DNA from 4 places in the Arthrobacter sp. UYEF3 genome. Region 3 is predicted to be linked to each of the others. Evidence: predicted binding sites of a transcription regulator. Region 3 holds the regulator's gene; each other region holds the start of a gene.

Region 1 (4,486 bases), on a different contig from region 3:
GACCGTAGCGGCGCTGTCCGCCTTGTCAAAGGTCAGCGAGGAAGCGTCATCGGGAACAACAGTCGGCTCCTCGACTGCCACCGCCGGCTCGACGATCTTGGTGACGGACTGGCGGTGCACGGTGGCGGTGTTGCCCGGGGAGATTTCCAGAAGGACCTTGTTCTCGGCGTCGTCGATCTCGACGATGCGGCCGAACAGGCCGAAGCTAGTCATGACCTCAACGCCGGGGCCGAACTTCGACTGGAGCTGGGCCTGCTGCTGCTGCGTCTTCTTGTTACGTCGGAACATCATGAAGACGAACACGGCGAGCATGACGAACAGGAGAATTGTCATTGGATCCAAGGGAAAGTTCCGTTCTGTACTTACAAGCTGGTTTCAGAGCAACGTCCGCTTCGCTCCGGGGCTGTGTGGAACCTGGCAGGATTTCCGGCAGGGAACCATGCTTGGCCAACGGCGGCCTAGCGGTAGCCGCGCACGGAAACAAAGGCCCGAACGTGCCGAGCGTAATTCCAGTCTAAAGGGAAAAGGTCATGGCCGGGTGCTATTGACCCTTCCGGATCCATTCGGGCTCAATTTCTGCGACGGCATCTTCACCGAATCCGGCCGGTTCCACGCCGGCGTCCCCCGCCGGGAACAGGTCCAGCGGGTCCTGTCCGAACGCACCGGCGGGCACCGCGAAGCCAAGGTGGGTCCAGGCCGGCGCCAGCGCGATCCGCCCGCGCGGCGTCCTGCCCAGCAGGCCCTCCCGGACCAGGTAGGGTTCGGCGACGGTTTCCACTGTTTCAGTTTCTTCGCCGACGGCGATGGCCAGCGTGGAAAGGCCCACCGGGCCGCCGCCGAACTTGGTGATCAGTGCCTCCAGCACCGCGCGGTCCAGCCGGTCCAGGCCGCGCTTGTCCACCTCGTACATGTCCAGGGCGGCCGAGGCCGCGCGCGCGTCGATCTGCTCCACCCCGTGCACCAGCGCCCAGTCCCGGACGCGCCGCAACAGCCGGTTCGCGATGCGGGGGGTGCCCCGGGACCGGCCCGCGACCTCGCTGAAGCCGGCCGAGTTCACCTTCAGGTCCAGCAGCCCGGCCGAACGACGGAGCACGAGCTCGAGCTCCTCCACGGAGTAGAACTCGAGGTGGCCGGTGAAACCGAACCTGTCCCGCAGCGGCCCGGGCAGCAGCCCGGCGCGGGTGGTGGCGCCGACCAGGGTGAACGGCGGCAACTCCAGCGGGATCGCAGTGGCGCCGGCGCCTTTGCCGACGACGATGTCGACGCGGAAGTCCTCCATGGCCATGTAAAGCATTTCCTCCGCCGGCCGGGACATCCGGTGGATCTCATCGAGGAACAGGACCTCGCCCTCGGAGAGCGAGGACAGGATCGCCGCCAGGTCACCGGCGTGCTGGATGGCCGGGCCGCTACTGATCCGCAACGGGGCGTTCATCTCGGCGGCGATGATCATGGACAGGGTGGTTTTGCCGAGCCCGGGCGGGCCGGACAGCAACACGTGGTCGGCGCTGCGGCCACGCATCCGGGAGGCCTCCAGGACGAGCGAAAGTTGTTTGCGGACCCGGTGCTGGCCGACGAAATCGTGCAGGTTCTTCGGCCGGAGGGCGGCCTCGATAACTCGCTCCTCCGGTTCCTCTCCCCCGCCGACGAGGGTGGGCTCAGCCACGGGCGCCTACCCGGTTCCCGGCGCGGGCGCCGTCCTGGCCCAGCCAGCGCAGCGTGGCGCGAAGGATCTCCGCGACGTTGCCCTGCTCGGCGAGCTCCGGGGAATCGGCCAGCGACTTGTCAATGCTTGATGTGGCATCCTTCTCGGACCAGCCCAGGCTCATCATTGCGGCCACCACCTGCGGCTTCCAGACGGCTTCGGCGGACACGGCCGGAACGGATCTGCCCGGAGTGCCGTGCGGGACCAGCTTGCCAGCCAGTTCCAGCACAATCCGGCCCGCGACCTTGGGGCCGATGCCGGGCACCTTGGTAAAGGCCTTGCCGTCGCCGGAGTGCGCGGCGACCCGGATCGCCTCGGGTTCGTGAACGGCAAGGACGGCCAGCGCCAGGCGCGGTCCGACGCCGCTGACGCTCAGCAGCACATCGAACACCTCGCGTTCATCGTCGCTGCCGAAACCGAAAAGCGTCAGCGAGTCTTCCCGCACGATCAGGGAGGTGAACAGCTTGCCCTCGTCTCCGACGCGGAGCCCGCTGAGGGTCTGGGGCGTGGCGTTGACGCTCATGCCGGCACCGTTGAGGTCGATCACCGCCGAGGACAGGCCGACGTGCGCAACGGTTCCGCGAAGAAAACTGATCAAGGCCTGGCTCCTGGTGTACAGCCGATGCACGTTTCGCATCGGCGAGCCGGCACGTACCGGCTATCCGAACATATCTACGAATACCTTACCAAGTTGTTCGCTGACAAAGTCGGACATTCAACGCGCACGGCGCGCTTTTGCCTCCGCGTCAGCCCAGGCGCGCTGGGCGGGGGTGAGGGACTGGCTGCCGGGTCCCGTGGTGGCTGCGCCCCCGTTGGAGTTACCGGTGCCGGCCCGCCAGGCATGCGTGATGGCCAGCGCCAGCGCGTCGGCGGCGTCGGCGGGCCGCGGAGGGGCGTCAAGCCGGAGAATCTTGGTGACTAACTTGGTGACGGCGTCCTTGTTGGAGGTACCGCTGCCGGTCACGGCGGCCTTGACCTCCGAGGGGGTATGCAGCGCAACCGGGATGCCGCGGCGCGCTGCGGCGGCAATCACGACGCCGGAGGCCTGGGCCACGCCCATCACAGTGCTGACGTTGAGCTGCGAAAAGACCCGTTCAACGGCGAGGACATGCGGCTGGTACTTGTCCAGCCAGTCATCGATCGAGGTGGCAATGACGAGCAGCCGCTGGTCGAGACTCTCGTCCGGGGAGGTACCGACGACGCCGAACGCCACCATGGTGGCGCGCCGGTTTTTCTCGACGTCCACGACGCCGATCCCGCAGCGGGTGAGGCCCGGATCGACGCCGAGGACGCGAAGGGTCACTCTGCTTCCAGTGCGGCCTGCACTTCGTCGCTGAGGTCTGCGTTGCTGTAGACGTTCTGCACGTCGTCGAGCTCTTCCAGGGCGTCCACGAGCTTCATGAACTTCTTGGCGGCATCGAGGTCCAGCGGCACCTGCATGGAGGGAACAAACTCGGCCTCGTCGGTGTCGTAATCGATCCCGGCTTCCTTGAGCGCAGCGCGGATGGCCTGCAGGTCGGTCGGTTCGGAATGGATCTCGAAGCTGTCGCCGTGGTCCTTGACTTCCTCGGCACCGGCGTCGAGGACCGCCATCAGCACGTCGTCCTCGCTCAGGCCGTTCTTCGGCAGCGAGACGACGCCCTTGCGGGAGAAGAGATAGCTGACCGATCCGGGGTCGGCGATGCTGCCGCCGTTGCGGGAAATGGCGAGCCGGACCTCGGAGGCCGCGCGGTTCTTGTTGTCCGTCAGGCACTCGATGAGCAGCGCCGAGCCCTGCGGACCGCGGCACTCGTACATGATCTCGGTGTAGTCCACGACCTCGCCGGTGAGGCCGGCGCCGCGCTTGATGGCGCGGTCGATGTTATCTGCGGGGACCGAGGTCTTTTTGGCCTTGGTCACGGCAAGTTCCAGGCCCGGGTTGCCGGCGAGGTCGGGGCCGCCCATCCGCGCGGCGACTTCGATGTTCTTGATCAGCTTGGCGAACGACTTGGCCCGGCGGCTGTCCAGGATAGCCTTCTTGTGCTTGGTCGTCGCCCATTTGGAGTGGCCTGACATGCTTACGCTTCTCCTCTGATCATTCGAATAAACAATTCATGCACGCGCTTCTCGCCCGTAACTTCCGGGTGGAAAGAGGTGGCCAGCAGCTTGCCGGAACGCACAGCAACAATTCTAGCGGTGCCGTCGAGGGATTCCGGGTGGCCCGCCTTGGACGGTTCCACCTGCGCCAGGACTTCGACGCAGGCGCCGACGCGTTCCACCCACGGCCCGCGGATGAACACTGCGTGCACCGGGGCCGCGCCGCCGTCGCCGGCGCTGAACTGGAGCCCCTTGAATTCGAGATCAGTCTCGAACGATTCGCGCTGCCGGCCGAAAGCGTTGCGCCGCACCGTGATGTCGAGGCCGCCGAAGGTCTGCTGCGGGTTGCCGGCAAGATCCGTGGCGGGGTCAGCGATGTCGTCGGCCAGCAGGATCATGCCGGCGCAGGAACCGTAGACGGGCAGCCCGGCCTGGATGCGTTCGCGCAGCGGATCCCGGAGTTCGAAGGCCCTTGCGAGCTTGTCGATGGTGGTCGATTCACCGCCGGGAATGATGAGGCCGTCAAGGCCGTCCAGCTCGGCGGGGCGGCGGACGCCGACGCCGACGGCCCCGGCTGATTCCACGACGTGCAGGTGTTCACGGAAGTCGCCCTGGAGAGCCAGGACGCCGATCCGGAGGCCGGACCCCACGCGGGAGCCAGACAGGGAAAGGGGGGTGGTCATCCTGCCAGCATAGTGCGCGGCTTTC
Region 2 (4,486 bases), on a different contig from region 3:
CAGGGCCTCGCCGGGTCCGGGCTCCGGCACCAGGATGGTCTCCAGGGTGACGGGGGCGTTCTTGGACCGGACTACTGCGGCTTTGACTTTGTGGACCATGGGGAGGGCTCCTTTCATCACCGCGTCCGTTGCCTTTCGCGGCCGGATGCGGCACGGCGCGGGTCCTGGGTGATCCGGGAGACCGCGCCGTAGCTGGTGTGGTGGTGTGTCCTTGTTGAGAAAGCTTTAGGCCGCGAGGCGGCTCTTCACCTCTGCTGCGGAGGGGTTGGTGGCCGCGGTGCCGTCCGGGAAGAGCACGGTGGGGACAGTGCGGTTGCCTCCGTTGAGCTGCTCCACGAGCTCGGCGGTACCTTCGACTTCCTCGATGTTGACCTCCGTGTAGCCGATGCCCTGTGCGTCCAGTTGCTTCTTTAGCCGGTTGCAGTAGCCGCACCAGGTCGTCGAAAACATGGTGATGGTGCCGGAATCGGGGGTAAAGTCCACGGAAATCTCCTCAAGCTGGTCAGTGCTGCCGGCCGCACGCTTCGCACCGGCGTTGCGCGGTGGTCATCGGTCGGGACAGTCGGATATCACTTGGGACAACCGTAACCCGCCGGGCGCTATTCCCGCAGCCCGCCGGGCCGGTGCCAGGGCGCTTCCCGCCGGGCCGGTGCCAGGGCGCTTCCCGCCGGGCCGGTGCCAGGGCGCTTCCCGCCGGGCCGGTGCCGGTGGCATGCTGGTGCCATGTGTGGACGCTACGTGATGGCCCGGGCCGTCGGAGACCTGCTGGCAGACTTTGATGCCGAACTGGAGGAAGAGTTCCTGATTCCGCCGTCCTGGAACGTCGCCCCGACCGCGGACGTGCCGATCCTTCTGGAACGGCTGGTGGACGGGGAGTTTCCCGCCAAGCGAGTGCGGCAGTTGCACATTGCCCGCTGGGGGCTCGTGCCGTCGTGGTCCAAGGACCCCGGCATCGGCTCGAAAATGATCAACGCCCGCAGCGAGAGCGTGCTGGAGAAGCCCGCGTTCCGGAAGGCCGCCCGGTCCCGGCGCTGCGCGGTCCCGGCGGACGGCTACTACGAGTGGAAGGGCGAGGGCCGCGGCAAGCAGCCGTACTACGTGCACCCGAGGGACGGCAGCGCTATTGTCTTCGCGGGGCTCTATGAATGGTGGAAGGATCCGTCGAAAGCGGAGGATGACCCGGAGCGCTGGTTGCTGTCGACTTCGATCATGACCACCGACTCGCCGCCGGAGGGCTACGCGGGCGGGATGCTGGCGGAACTGACGGCCCTGCATGACCGGGTCCCGCTGCCGATGGACCGCCGGACCATGGAGACCTGGCTGGACCCGCAGGCCGACGATGCCGCCGCCCTGGTGGGGCTGGTCCGGGCCGGCGCACACGACGTGGCCGAGGGCTGGGCGATCGACGCCGTCGGCACCGCCGTCGGAAACGTCAGGAACGACTCCCCGGAGCTGATCGAGCCGGTCGGCAGCCTGTTCTGAGTAAAGGCGGCTAGACCGTGACCCTGCCGCCGGCGTCGACCGTCCAGGTGGGGTTGAAGGCGATCTCCCAGCGGAAGCCGTCCGGGTCGGCGAAGTAGCCGGTGTATCCGCCCCAGGGCTGGGTCTTCGGCGCTGCCACGACGTCGGCGCCCGCGGCTTCTGCCTGGCGCATCACCGACTCCACCTCCTCCGCGCTGCCGACGTTGTGGCTCAGGGTGATCCAGGGCACGCCGGCGGGGGCATCCGTTCCCGCCTCGGCCTGCATCTGCGCGGCGTTCCAGAGCGAGAGGATGAGGCCGTGGTTTGCCTGCAGGAAGACCACCTCGCCGGGAACCTCCCGGTGGACCGGCCAGCCGAGGCCCTCGACGTAGAAGCGGCGCGAGGCGTCAACGCTGCGGACCCCAAGTGAGATGAAGTCGACCCGCGGTTGCATCATGCGATCCTGTCATGCACTTGGCGGCTCAGCACGGTACGGCTGTTAGAGCGACTCTTCGACGGGCACGTTGGCCTGGTACTCCCTGCCCTCGCAATCGCTGAACGCCGTCATCAGGTGGCCTTTGACCAGCCCCCGGACCGTGCTGATCGGAAAGGTCCCGGTGATGGTGTTGCCGGAGTGCTCCACTCCCTTGAGGTCAAAGTTCTCCTCCGTGCCGTCGTGGCTGAAGCAGAAAAAGGACACGGCCTCGCCGTTTATGAACTCGATTTCCATCCGGCGCTGGTGGGAGTGGTCCGGGGTGGCCGCGACGAGCCCCACCACATAGGCGCCGGAACTCGGAATATTCCCGTCGATAGCGAACATCGCCACCAAGGTTGAATCCTTGGCGGCGATGGTTACGTGCTTCAGGAGTGCGCTGTGGGAGCTCATGGCTCAATCCTGCTACCTGCGCCTGCGTCCGTCCACCCCCGATCTAGGTTTTGTCCCCGGCCCGGCGTAGACTGAAGTATTCGAAGATATATTCGAATACTTCAAGATGTTCACGCACAAAATTATTGTGGCCAGCGCTCCGGGAGGCACCATGGGGATGTTCAGCGAGTCGGTGGACGTCGTCTGCACCCCGGCAGGCCAGCCGGAGTCCCTGGACTGGGCCGGGCGGCACTATGCCCTCTGCGCCGAGCCGGTCCGCTGGTTTGAGCGGCGCCAGTGGTGGGCGGAAGAACGGCGGGCGCCGCTGGGCAGCGGCCCGGGGCTGGTGGACCACGAAATCTGGCGCGTCCAGGTCCGGGATGCCGGGAACCCGGAGCGGACCCTCACCCTTGACCTGAGCCGGCACCTGGCCAGCGGACGCTGGCGGCTGCTGCGGATCCACGATGCCCTGCGACCACTCCGGAAACCCGAATCGGCATGAGCTTTACCCACCTGCACGTTTCCACCGCGTTCAGCGCCCACTACGGGGTGTCCTGGCCGGAGGAGTTGGCTGCCGCCGCCGCCGCGGACGGCGCCACGGCGCTCGCCTGCACGGACCGCGACGGGCTCTACGGCACGGTCAAGCACCTGAAAGCCTGCATGGCGGCAGGGCTGGACCCGGTCGTGGGGGTGGACCTCGCGGTCTTCGACGACGACGGCGACCTCCGCACCCGGCTCGGAGGACGCGTCGTCGTCCTGGCGCACGGGCAGAACCACGGCGCCGGGTACCGGGCGCTGTGCCGGCTGGTCTCCGACGCCCATGCCCGTACCTCGGGCAAGGCCGGGGGAGCGGTGCCCGTCGCCGTGACCCGTGCGGAACTGGCCTCCCGCGCCCTGGATCCGCACACCCTCAAGCCGGTGCTGACCGTGCTGGTCGGCCCGGACTCCGACGTCGGCCGTGCCATGGGCGGGCGGCGCTACCTGCGCCCCCGCACGCTCTTCAAACGCTGGCTGGACGCCATGCCGCCGGGAACCCTCGCCGCCGAGGTCGTCTCGCAGCTCAGCCCGCCGGGCGAGCCGCTGAGCACGGCCCACGCAGTGCGGATGCTCAAGCTTGCCGCGGAACACTCAGTCCCGGCGGTGCTAAGCAACGCCGTTCGGTACTGCGCCGAGGACGGCGCAGCGACAGCGGACGTGCTGGACTCCGCCCGGACGCTCAAATCCCTGCCCGAGCTCTCGGCCGCCCCGCTGCTGCAACCCAACGGGCAGGGCTGGCTGAAATCCTCCGCGCAGATGCTGCGGCTCGGCCAGGAGATCATGCACGCCGCCGGGTACGGCGCCGCGGACCTGAAAAGCCTGCTGGCACACACCGAGGCGCTCGCGGACCGCTGCCGGATGGATCCGGGCACGGACATGGGATGGAAGCAGCCCGTGGTCCCGGAGGCCTCGGTGATCGGGATTGCGGGGGATCCGCTCGTGGAGCTCACGCGGCGCTGCGAGGCGGGCATCAGCCGGCGCTTCCCGGGCATCACCGGGAAGCCTGCCGCAGAGCTGCATGCCCGGCTGGAACACGAACTGCGGATCATCGACAGCCTGGGCTTCGCCGCCTACTTCCTGACCGTCGCGGAGGTGTCCCGGATGATCCAGGATATGGGGGTCCGGGCCGCAGCCCGCGGCTCGGGCGCCTCCAGCCTGGTCAACTTCCTGATCGATGTCAGCCAGGTGAACCCGCTGCAGCACGACTTGATTTTCGAGCGCTTCCTGTCCCGTGACCGCGCCACCCTCCCGGATATCGATATCGACGTCGAAAGCGCCGAACGGCACAACGTCTACCGGAAGATCTTTGAGCGCTTCGGCTCCGAACGCGTCACGCTGATGAGCATGCAGAACGGGTACCGCGCCCGGGGCGCCGTCCGCGACGCCGGCCTGGCCCTGGGCATGGACGGCGGCGACATCGACGAGATCGCCAAGCAGCTGTGGCGGTTTTCGGCCCGGAACTTCCGCGAGGCCCTGGTGGAGAAGCCGGAGCTGAAGGAGTTCGCCGGCCGGGTGGAGCAGCGCGGCTTCAGCGAAAACCAGCAGCTGGACCTGCTGGTGGACCTGACCGAACGGCTGGACCGGCTGCCGCGCCACATTTCGATGCACCCCTGCGGGGTCATC
Region 3 (4,486 bases):
AGATCGCGCTCGTCAAGGGCCGCTCCAACTATGTGTGCCGGCACAAACTCGGCGGCGGCTTCCCGTCCGAGGAGCCGTCCGAGGGTCAGTTGTTCTCCCTCGGCGAGGACACCTCCGTGCCGCACTTCGCAGCCGCGATGGGTGGCCCGTCGTCGCAGCTCGGCAAGGAAGTGGTCCGGCTCCGCGAATGGGCCGAGGACACCCTGACGGGGGACCGCGACGAGCTCATGCCGGGCGTGACCGACCGCGCCTGGCGGCAGGTTTCCGTCACCTCAATGGAGTGCCTCGGCGCGCAAAAGTGCCCGCTCGCGGCCGAATGTTTCAGCGAACTGGCCCGGCAGAACGCCGCCGACGCCGACGTCGTGGTCACCAACCACGCGATGCTGGCCGTCAGCGCCTTCGAGGGCCTCGCCGTATTGCCGGAGTACGACGTCGTGGTGGTGGACGAGGCGCACGAGCTGCAGGACCGGGTCACGGGTGCCGTGTCCGGCCAGCTCTCCGTCGCGATGGTGCATGCCGCCGCCTCCGGCGCCCGGAAGCACACCGGCATCACCGTGGACGCGCTCAGCAACTCCGCGGCCAACCTCGAACTCGCCATTGAAGGGGTCCCTAGCGGACTCATGCCCAACGGACTGAACAGTGAGCAACTGGACTGCGTGGACCAGCTGCGCGACGCCTGCCGCGCCGCGCTCTCGGACTCCAAGGGCGACAGCGCCAACACAGCCGACGGCGGCCGCCAGCTCGCCCGATCCCGCCTGATGGTGATCCTGGAACTGTGCGAACGGCTCCTGGCCGCCAGGGAGAACCGCGAAGTGGTCTGGTTCTCCCGCAACAGCAGCTTCGACCCGCAACAGGGCTACTCGCAGCCGGACGACTCGGCGCCGGCCCTGGTCAACGTTGCACCGCTCAGCGTTGCCGGTCGGCTGCGCGAGGGGCTGTTCGCGGACCACACCGTCGTCCTGACCTCGGCCACCCTGGCGATCGGTGCGGCCTTCGAGCCGGCTGCCGGAGGCCTCGGCCTGGTAGGCCCCGGGGCCCCCAGCTGGACCGGCGTCGACGTCGGGTCCCCCTTCGAATATCCCAAGCAGGGCATCCTCTACGTCGCCAAGCACCTGCCCAAGCCCGGCCGGGGAACGTCCCCGGAAGCCCTCGATGAGCTCGAAAAGCTGATCCGCGCCTCCGGCGGCGGGGCCCTGTGTCTGTTCTCGTCCCGGCGCGCCGCCGAAGAGGCGGCGGACGCGATGCGGCCCCGGCTGGGCCTGCGCATCCTCTGCCAGGGCGAATCGACCATGACCGCGCTCGTCAAGCAGTTCGCCGACGAACCGGACACCTGCCTGTTCGGCACCATGTCGCTCTGGCAGGGCGTCGATGTGCCCGGAAGTTCCTGCCGGCTGGTCGTGATCGACAGGATCCCGTTCCCCCGCCCCGATGACCCGCTGATGACCGCACGCTCCCGCGCCGTGGCCCAGGCCGGCGGAAACGGGTTCATGAGCGTGTCGGCCACCCACGCCGCCATCCGCCTCGCCCAGGGCGCCGGGCGGTTGATCCGCACGACGTCGGACAAGGGCGTCGTGGCGGTCCTGGACCCACGACTGTCCACCGAGCGCTACGGCGGGTTCCTCCGGGCCGCACTCCCGCCGTTCTGGCCAACCACTGACCCGGGCGTAGCTTTCGCTGCCCTCGAACGCCTTGCCAAGGAGACCCCCGCCCGGCAGCCGGCCAAATAGGGAACGCCAAAGGCCCCGCCCGGAGATCCGGAGGGGGCCTCAGCAGCGTTGCCGGTGGCTGAACGCTAGAGGGAGCGCAGTACCGAGACGACTTTGCCCATGATGACGGCATGATCGCCAAGGATCGGCTCATACTGGGTGTTCTGGGGAAGCAGCCAGGTGTGGCCGTCGCGCTGGCGGAAAGTCTTGACCGTGGCCTCGTCATCGAGCAGCGCGGCAACGATGTCGCCGTTGAGCGCATCGTTCTGACGCCGGACCACCACCCAGTCACCGTCGCAGATGGCGGCATCGATCATCGAATCGCCGGCCACCCGCAGCATGAACAGTTCGCCGTGGCCCACCAGTTGGCGCGGCAGGGGCATCACGTCCTCCACCACCTGGTCGGCAAGGATCGGACCGCCGGCGGCAATCCGGCCCACGAACGGCACCATCGCGGTGTCCGTGGCGCTGGCTAGCTCCGATACGGCCCGCCCGCCCACCGCCCGCAGGCCGCTGGACTTCCCCACTCCGGAAATCTTCGCCGCGCCCTCATCGAGCGTCAGCGGCATCAGTACTTCCATGGCACGGGGACGTTTGGGGTCCCGGCGCAGGTACCCGAGCTTCTCCAGCTGCGAAAGCTGGTGGGTGACGCTGGAGAGACTGGCAAGGCCGACCGTGTCACCGATTTCCCGCATCGAGGGCGGGTAACCGTTGTCCGCTACGGAGCGCTGGATGGTCTCCAGAATCTTCTTTTGCCGGACGGTAAGGCTCTTCGGCGCCCGGACGGTCTGGGGACCGTGCTGGGCGGCCCTTCCGCCGGTGGCTTGTGCTGCCATGTTGGCCACGCCTTTCCATTTCCGCCCGGCCGCTGAGGTTGCCGGGATCGATGAGTCTGAAAAAGTCAGACCCCGCTGGTGAACTGCTGTTGATCGATACATGTGGTTGTCCGCTATTTCAAAAACCCGGTATTTCAAAAGCCTGAGCTGCAGACCCTGTGGTTCAAAAGTAGGCCAGCCATCATGGTTTTTCAAACATTTGTTCTAGTGAGTCTCGACAATGTTCGCTCATAAGTGCTAAAACAGAACAAGCGCAGTTCGAAGATATGTTCGAACCCCGAGCTTCGGGGCGCATCAGACGGTTCGGTGCTGTGTTCGAAGCTTGTGATCAAGAAAGACGTTCGAAGGTTCGCGTTCGATGGTTAGGCCGGTTGGCGGCAGGTACATGGAGTACGCCGGGCGGCACAGATAAGTCCAGGAGGGCTCAGGTCATGTCAGTAGTAAGCGCTATTTCCGGATCACCGGTATCCGTTCCCGTCCGGGCGGCCAAGATCGAGGCGGCACCGTTCGGGTCGGCGCCGTTCGACCAAAACCGGCCCAAACGGGTGCCGTTCGAGTCCTTCGGCCCGCACAGCATCTTCGATCGTGACGCCGACCGCACGGATGCGGCCCGCCAGGACGCGGCCGGGTCGGTACACGCCGGGCCGCGGCAGGTTGCACCCGCCATTGCCGCGGCGCAGGCTCCGCTGCGGCTCACCCGGCGGGGCCGGTTCGTTTTCTTCGGCTTGCCGTTGATGCTGTTGGCGGTTCTCCTGCTTTCACTCGCCGGCTTCCTGAACGCTCCGGCCAAGGCTGCCGACTCGTCCGCGGAGCTCTCGCTCACGCCCGCCGTTACGGTCACGGTCCAGCCCGGTGAGTCCCTTTGGGCCATTGCCGGCGCTGTGGCCCCGGAACGCGATCCCCGCGACGTTGTGGCGGACATCGTGCAGCTCAACAACCTCGGGGATCCCCGCGTCATCCCCGGACAACAGCTCTTCGTACCCTCCAAGTAGCCAGCGCCCGGACCAGACCCCGTGAGAGAGTGAGGCGCCCGAACACTGCGCCCCCGACGGTCACAGTTTCGGGTCCGGGCCCGGCCTCGCTTAAACTGGAACGGTGACTGACCAGCTAGAGCGACTCAACCGACTGCCCCTCCGGACGAATCTGCGCGGATTGCGCCCCTACGGTGCGCCCCAGCTGGATGTCCCCATCCTGCTGAACGTCAACGAGAACACCCATGGCGTCCCGGCCGATGTCCGTGCCGCCATCGCCGCGGCCGTGACGGAGGCTGCCGCGGGGCTGAACCGGTATCCGGACCGCGAGTTCACTGAACTGCGTGAAGCCCTGGCGGAATATCTCGGTCACGGACTTGACGCCGGCAATATCTGGGCTGCGAACGGCTCCAATGAAGTCCTCCAGCAAATCCTCCAGGCCTTCGGGGGCCCGGGCCGCACCGCCCTGGGGTTCCCTCCCACGTACTCCATGTACCCGCTGCTGGCTGCCGGTACGGACACCGGATACATCGTCGGCGTGCGCGCCGAGGACTATGGGCTGAGCGCCGAATCGGCAGCACGCCAGGTCCGTGAGCTGAAGCCCAACGTCGTTTTCCTCTGCTCCCCGAACAACCCCACCGGCACCGGCCTGGGGATCGACGTTGTCGAGGCCGTCTATGAGGCCGGAGAAGCCAGCCAGACCATCGTGATCGTCGACGAGGCCTACCACGAGTTCGCCCACGACGGCACACCCAGCGCACTCACGCTGCTGCCCGGCAGGGAGCGGCTGATTGTCTCGCGCACCATGAGCAAGGCCTTTGCCCTGGCCGGTGCACGGCTGGGCTACATGGCGGCAGCGCCTGAGGTCACGGATGCCCTGCGCCTGGTCCGGCTGCCCTACCACCTGTCCGCCGTCACCCAGGCCACGGGCCTCGCCGCACTGAGCCACCGGGTGGCGCTGATGGCCGACGTC
Region 4 (4,486 bases), on a different contig from region 3:
GATGCGCTGCAGGAGCGCGTCGTGGGCCGTCTGCAGGGTCTCTGCCCGGGCCTCGGCCGCGGCCACCCTGGCCGCCGCGTCGGCTGCGGTGTTGCTGGCCTGCTGCTCGGCCGCCCGTGCCTGCTCCAGCTGCGCCTGGATCGCCGCGGCCTGAGTATCCATTGCGGTGACCCGGGCGGTGAGTTCAGTGACGGCGGCGTCTTTCTCGGCAGTGACCTTGTCCAGGTCCGCGACGAGCTCGGAGATCTCCAGACCCAGATCCTTCTTCTCCTGCGCCCAGACCGCTTCCGCAGCGGCGTGCCGCTCATCCGCCACAGTGGACGCCTCGGCCCAGCAGGCCCCTGCCAGACGCGCGGCCTGTTCCAGCACCGCTGCCGGCGTCGCGGCGAGACGGCCTCCCGCGGCCTGCTTCTCCTCGACCCACTCCTTCAGATAGCGCGTGGCGTCGGCGTTGCTCACACCCGCAGCCGCCCGCACCGTCGAGACGGTAGGCCGGCGCTCGGCACTGATCTGCTCCGCAGCAGCAAACACACGGTCTTTCACACTCAACGCCACGGCGACAACCTCAAAAATAGTAGGAGTAGTAGTAACAAAACTACTACTCCTACTACTTTCTGACAATACCGCCGCCGAATTCCCATGGCCCGGCGGCTCTCTCCGCTCCGCCAGGAGCTCCGGGGGGCCCGGCGGTCGCCCGGCTGCGCCGCCACGTCGCCGGCCTGCCTGGCGGGGTGGTCGTGGCAGGATGGGCTCCATCATGGACAGGCGGTTAAGGCGCGCTCCGGACGCGGAATGGGTGTTGATGTACCGGCTCGGACTGAGCCGGCAACGCATCGCTGACCTCGTGCGCGCCGAGCCGGCCACCGTCGGGTATCACCTGGTCATCGCCCGTCGCCAGGACCCGGGACTCGAGACCGCACACCACGCCGCTGTCGTGACCAGGGCCGGCGGACCCTCCCCCGCGGACCTTGCCCGCATGGAGGAGATCATCGCCTGGATTAGGGCCGAGGGCCGATTGCCCCGTGACCGCTCGCAGGATAAACGTGAACGGTCGATGGCGCGGTGGCTCTCGGATCGCCGGCGCGAAGCAGCCGACGGCACCCTCGACCCGGCATACCGGGCCGGCCTCGCCCGGGTCCCCGGGTGGGAAGGAAACCCCAGGGCAGCAGCGGATGAGTCCCGGTGGCATGACCGCCTCGCCCAGCTGGTGGACTTCCGCGCCGAAGGCAACAACTGGCCCCGCCACCACCACTACGCCTCAGAACGGGAACACACCCTCGGCGTGTGGATCCACGCCCAGCGGTACAAACACCACCGAGGCGACCTCACCCCTGACAAAGTCAGCCTCCTGGACGCCGCCGTGCCCGGCTGGCAGACCGGCCGGACCCGCGGCCGCCGCCCCCGGGTGTGACCGGAAGCTCCCGGTTCCCAGCAGCGTGACGGCCAGGGTGGCCAGTAGAATTGCCTTGGTTCTCCAGTCCCCCAGCTTGGAGAACCGGGAGCCTCCACGTTTGAGTCCTTGATTCGCGCGGAGGCTTCCTTATGCCCCACCAACAACGGTTCCGCGTCCCGACTTTCCCTCCGTACAGCGTGCCGCGCGGGCCGGGTTGTGCCCATTGGGGTCAGGTGGAGCCCTCCGCACAGCTCAAGCTGTCCCCGCTGGCGTGCAAACCGGCCCCCGCCACAGGCCCGACCTGGCGGGCGGCGGTACTTTCTGTCGGTCCCAGGAGCTAGACTAATTCGAACATATATTCGAATAAAAGGTGTGTTGTGGGCGTTCTTATTGGTCCCCGTGTGATAGATGCGGGTGCGTCGTTGTTGTCGGTGCTGATCTCTCCGGTCGCTGTCGCGGCCGGGTATCCCTCGCCCGCGCAGGACTACTTCGACGGGCGGATCGACCTGAATGAGCACCTGATCAAGGACGTCACGTCCACCTATGTGGTACGGGTGTCCGGGGACTCCATGACCGGCGCCGGGATCAGCGACGGCGACGAACTGATCGTCAACCGCGCCCTGGAACCGGTGGACGGGTCCGTGGTCGTCGCGGTCCTGGACGGGGAACTGACCATCAAACGCCTCCGGATCACGGCCACCGGGGTCGTGCTGCAGGCAGAGAACCCCGCGTACCCGGACATCCGGGTCCCGTCCCTGTCCGATCTCGTGGTGTGGGGCATCGCCACCCGATGCCTCCACCACCTCTAAGGACCCGGCCGTGTCGAAGCCTGCGGCCATGCGGCAGTTGCCGCAGATCGCGCACGTGGACGTGAACTGCTTCTACGCCAGCGCCGAGCGGGCGTTCAACCCCGCCCTGGAGGGCCGGCCCGTCATCGTCCTGTCCAACAACGATGGCTGCGCCGTCACCCGCTCCCCCGAAGCCAAAGCCCTGGGTATCGCCATGGGTGAGCCGTGGTTCAAACTCGCCCCCCGCGCCAAGGAATGGGGACTCGTTGCCCTCTCGAGTAACTACGAGCTCTACGGCGACATCAGCGCCCGCGTCATGGAACTCCTGGGCCGGTACTCCGCATGGCTCGAGGTCTACAGCATCGACGAGGCCTTCCTCGGCGTCAAAGGCACCCCGGACGAACTCCTGGCCCTCGGCCGGGACATGAAAGCCACCGTGCGGCGCAACGTCGGCGTGCCCGTCTGCGTCGGGATCGCACCCACCAAGACCCTGGCGAAACTGGCCAACAAATGGGCCAAGAACAACCCGGCCTTCGACGGCGTCTGCCACTGGGACTCCGTCCCCACCCCCGAAAGAGAAGGTCTAATGCGGCGCCTGTCCGTCATCGATATCTGGGGTGTCGCCACCCGGCTGACCAAACGCCTCAACGCCCTGGGGATCCATTCCATCCTTGACCTGTCCCGGGCGGATCCGGTGATGATCCGGGACCGCTTCTCCGTGGTCATGATGCGCACCGTGCTGGAACTGCAGGGAACCCCCTGCATCCCCATGGAGGAAGAACGTATCGGCCGGGACCAGCTCATCTTCTCCCGATCCTTCGCCACCCCCATCACCACCGCTACCGGGATCCGGCAGGTCATGAGCGTCTATGGCCAGCAGGCCTCGGCGCGGCTGGGCAAACACGGCCTCCAGGCCAAAGTCCTCACCGCGTTCGCCGGGACCTCACACTTCAACCCGAAAGACACCTCCTACCCCTCGGTCTGCGTGCCGCTCCCGATGCCCACCGCAGACCCGGTCCTGCTCACCAAGGCCGCCCACGCTCTCCTGCCCCGCATCTGCGAGGGCATCCGGTACGCCCGGGCCGGGATCATGGTCACCGACCTGCGGCCCACCGGCAACCAGGCACCCCTGGCCCTGTTCGAAAACCCGCACGAGGAACGCCACGTGGGCACACTCCTGGAAGACATCACCCGCCGGTACGGGCGCGGCTCCATCGGCCTTGGCCACGGCGGCATCCGCGGCGGGCCGGACTGGACCATGAAAGGAGACATGCTCTCCCCCCGCTACACCACCCACTGGAACGAACTCCCCCTCGTCAAAGCCGCCTAAACCACCCGCACGACAGCACCACGAAAGAACACCAACTCCATGAGCACCATCGCCGAAGCCGCCCCGCAGACCCACGACACACTGGTCCGACTCGACGCGGCAGGCAAACCCCTGGCCATCCGCCACGACGGCCAAATCTGGCTCGTCGATCCCGACACCGACTCCCAACACTGGTACGGACGGGACGCGTGGTGGGACACCCGCCGCACCGCCGCCGTCGGCAGCGGCGACCTGGTCAGCATCGAATACTGGCGCCTCCAGGTCCGTCTTGACTCGACCTCAGCCCTTCGGACTGTCACGCTGCGCCGGGACCCGCTTTCGACCCAGTGGCTGCTGGAAGACATCAGCGACGGCGGAGAGACAGCCCAAAATTGAACCGCCAAACCATCAACGACCAGACGTGGGAAGCGATCAGGGCAGAATTCACGCTGCCGACCCTGCAACAGGTATACCGCCGGCTCTCCGAACTGATGGAGGACCCGGAACCGGTCATGCGTCAGCTCGTGCGCGTCTTCATTGACGACGGGACCTTCTGCCCGGGCTTCCAGTTCCTCCCCGACGGGCAGCTCCAGACAACCGTCACGGCCCTCTTCCGACGGGCCATGGAGCTGGAGATCCCGCACAACTACTTCACCCTCTGGATGATCACCCCGTCCCGGCCCCTGGCCGGGACCCGCCCCGTCGATCACCTGAAGAAGGACCCCGCTCCCCTGCTCCGGGCGCTGGAATCCTACCGCTGGCGCTAGCGTGGCTCTTGACGGAACCAATGGGGTGCGTAGCGTGGGGCCATGGGACTCATCTACGACAACCCAGACCTGGCAGCCCTGACACTGACGCGGCTCGCCGCGGAAGAATCCGAAGGTCCCGGCGCCCTGGAAGGGCGCATGCGGAACTACCTCGACGGCCTCGTACAGCGCAACGGCACCGCGTACCTCGAACTGGTGGCCATCACCCTCGCCCGGGTCCACTTCAAAT

The links. The regulator LexA, encoded in region 3, represses DNA repair genes until DNA is damaged. The targets are predictions, from matches to a motif close to TCGAACANNTGTTCGA.
Region 1: the regulator LexA is predicted to act here: its motif matches at 2,365-2,380, upstream of ruvA (Holliday junction branch migration protein RuvA).
Region 2: the regulator LexA is predicted to act here: its motif matches at 2,428-2,443, upstream of ABIB14_RS13990 (DUF6504 family protein).
Region 4: the regulator LexA is predicted to act here: its motif matches at 1,741-1,756, upstream of ABIB14_RS09775 (LexA family protein).

The regions. Positions count from the first base shown of each region.
Region 1 is NZ_JBEPNK010000020.1:44,677-49,162, forward strand. Features, by position in the region: gene yajC (preprotein translocase subunit YajC) at 1-333, opposite strand, end outside; gene ruvB (Holliday junction branch migration DNA helicase RuvB) at 542-1,663, opposite strand; gene ruvA (Holliday junction branch migration protein RuvA) at 1,656-2,300, opposite strand; gene ruvC (crossover junction endodeoxyribonuclease RuvC) at 2,418-3,005, opposite strand; gene ABIB14_RS13930 (YebC/PmpR family DNA-binding transcriptional regulator) at 3,002-3,757, opposite strand; gene pdxT (pyridoxal 5'-phosphate synthase glutaminase subunit PdxT) at 3,760-4,461, opposite strand.
Region 2 is NZ_JBEPNK010000020.1:62,149-66,634, reverse strand. Features, by position in the region: gene ABIB14_RS14015 (S-(hydroxymethyl)mycothiol dehydrogenase) at 1-99, opposite strand, end outside; gene ABIB14_RS14010 (mycoredoxin) at 226-483, opposite strand; gene ABIB14_RS14005 (SOS response-associated peptidase) at 724-1,482, shown strand; gene ABIB14_RS14000 (VOC family protein) at 1,493-1,915, opposite strand; gene ABIB14_RS13995 (hypothetical protein) at 1,961-2,347, opposite strand; gene ABIB14_RS13990 (DUF6504 family protein) at 2,499-2,828, shown strand; gene ABIB14_RS13985 (DNA polymerase III subunit alpha) at 2,825-4,486, shown strand, end outside.
Region 3 is NZ_JBEPNK010000004.1:172,734-177,219, forward strand. Features, by position in the region: gene ABIB14_RS04505 (ATP-dependent DNA helicase) at 1-1,727, shown strand, start outside; gene lexA (transcriptional repressor LexA) at 1,793-2,542, opposite strand; gene ABIB14_RS18730 (LysM peptidoglycan-binding domain-containing protein) at 2,974-3,534, shown strand; gene ABIB14_RS04520 (histidinol-phosphate transaminase) at 3,638-4,486, shown strand, end outside.
Region 4 is NZ_JBEPNK010000011.1:37,997-42,482, forward strand. Features, by position in the region: gene ABIB14_RS09765 (DNA-binding protein) at 1-555, opposite strand, end outside; gene ABIB14_RS09770 (helicase associated domain-containing protein) at 758-1,411, shown strand; gene ABIB14_RS09775 (LexA family protein) at 1,771-2,202, shown strand; gene ABIB14_RS09780 (Y-family DNA polymerase) at 2,231-3,511, shown strand; gene ABIB14_RS09785 (hypothetical protein) at 3,551-3,886, shown strand; gene ABIB14_RS09790 (hypothetical protein) at 3,883-4,257, shown strand; gene ABIB14_RS09795 (hypothetical protein) at 4,300-4,486, shown strand, end outside.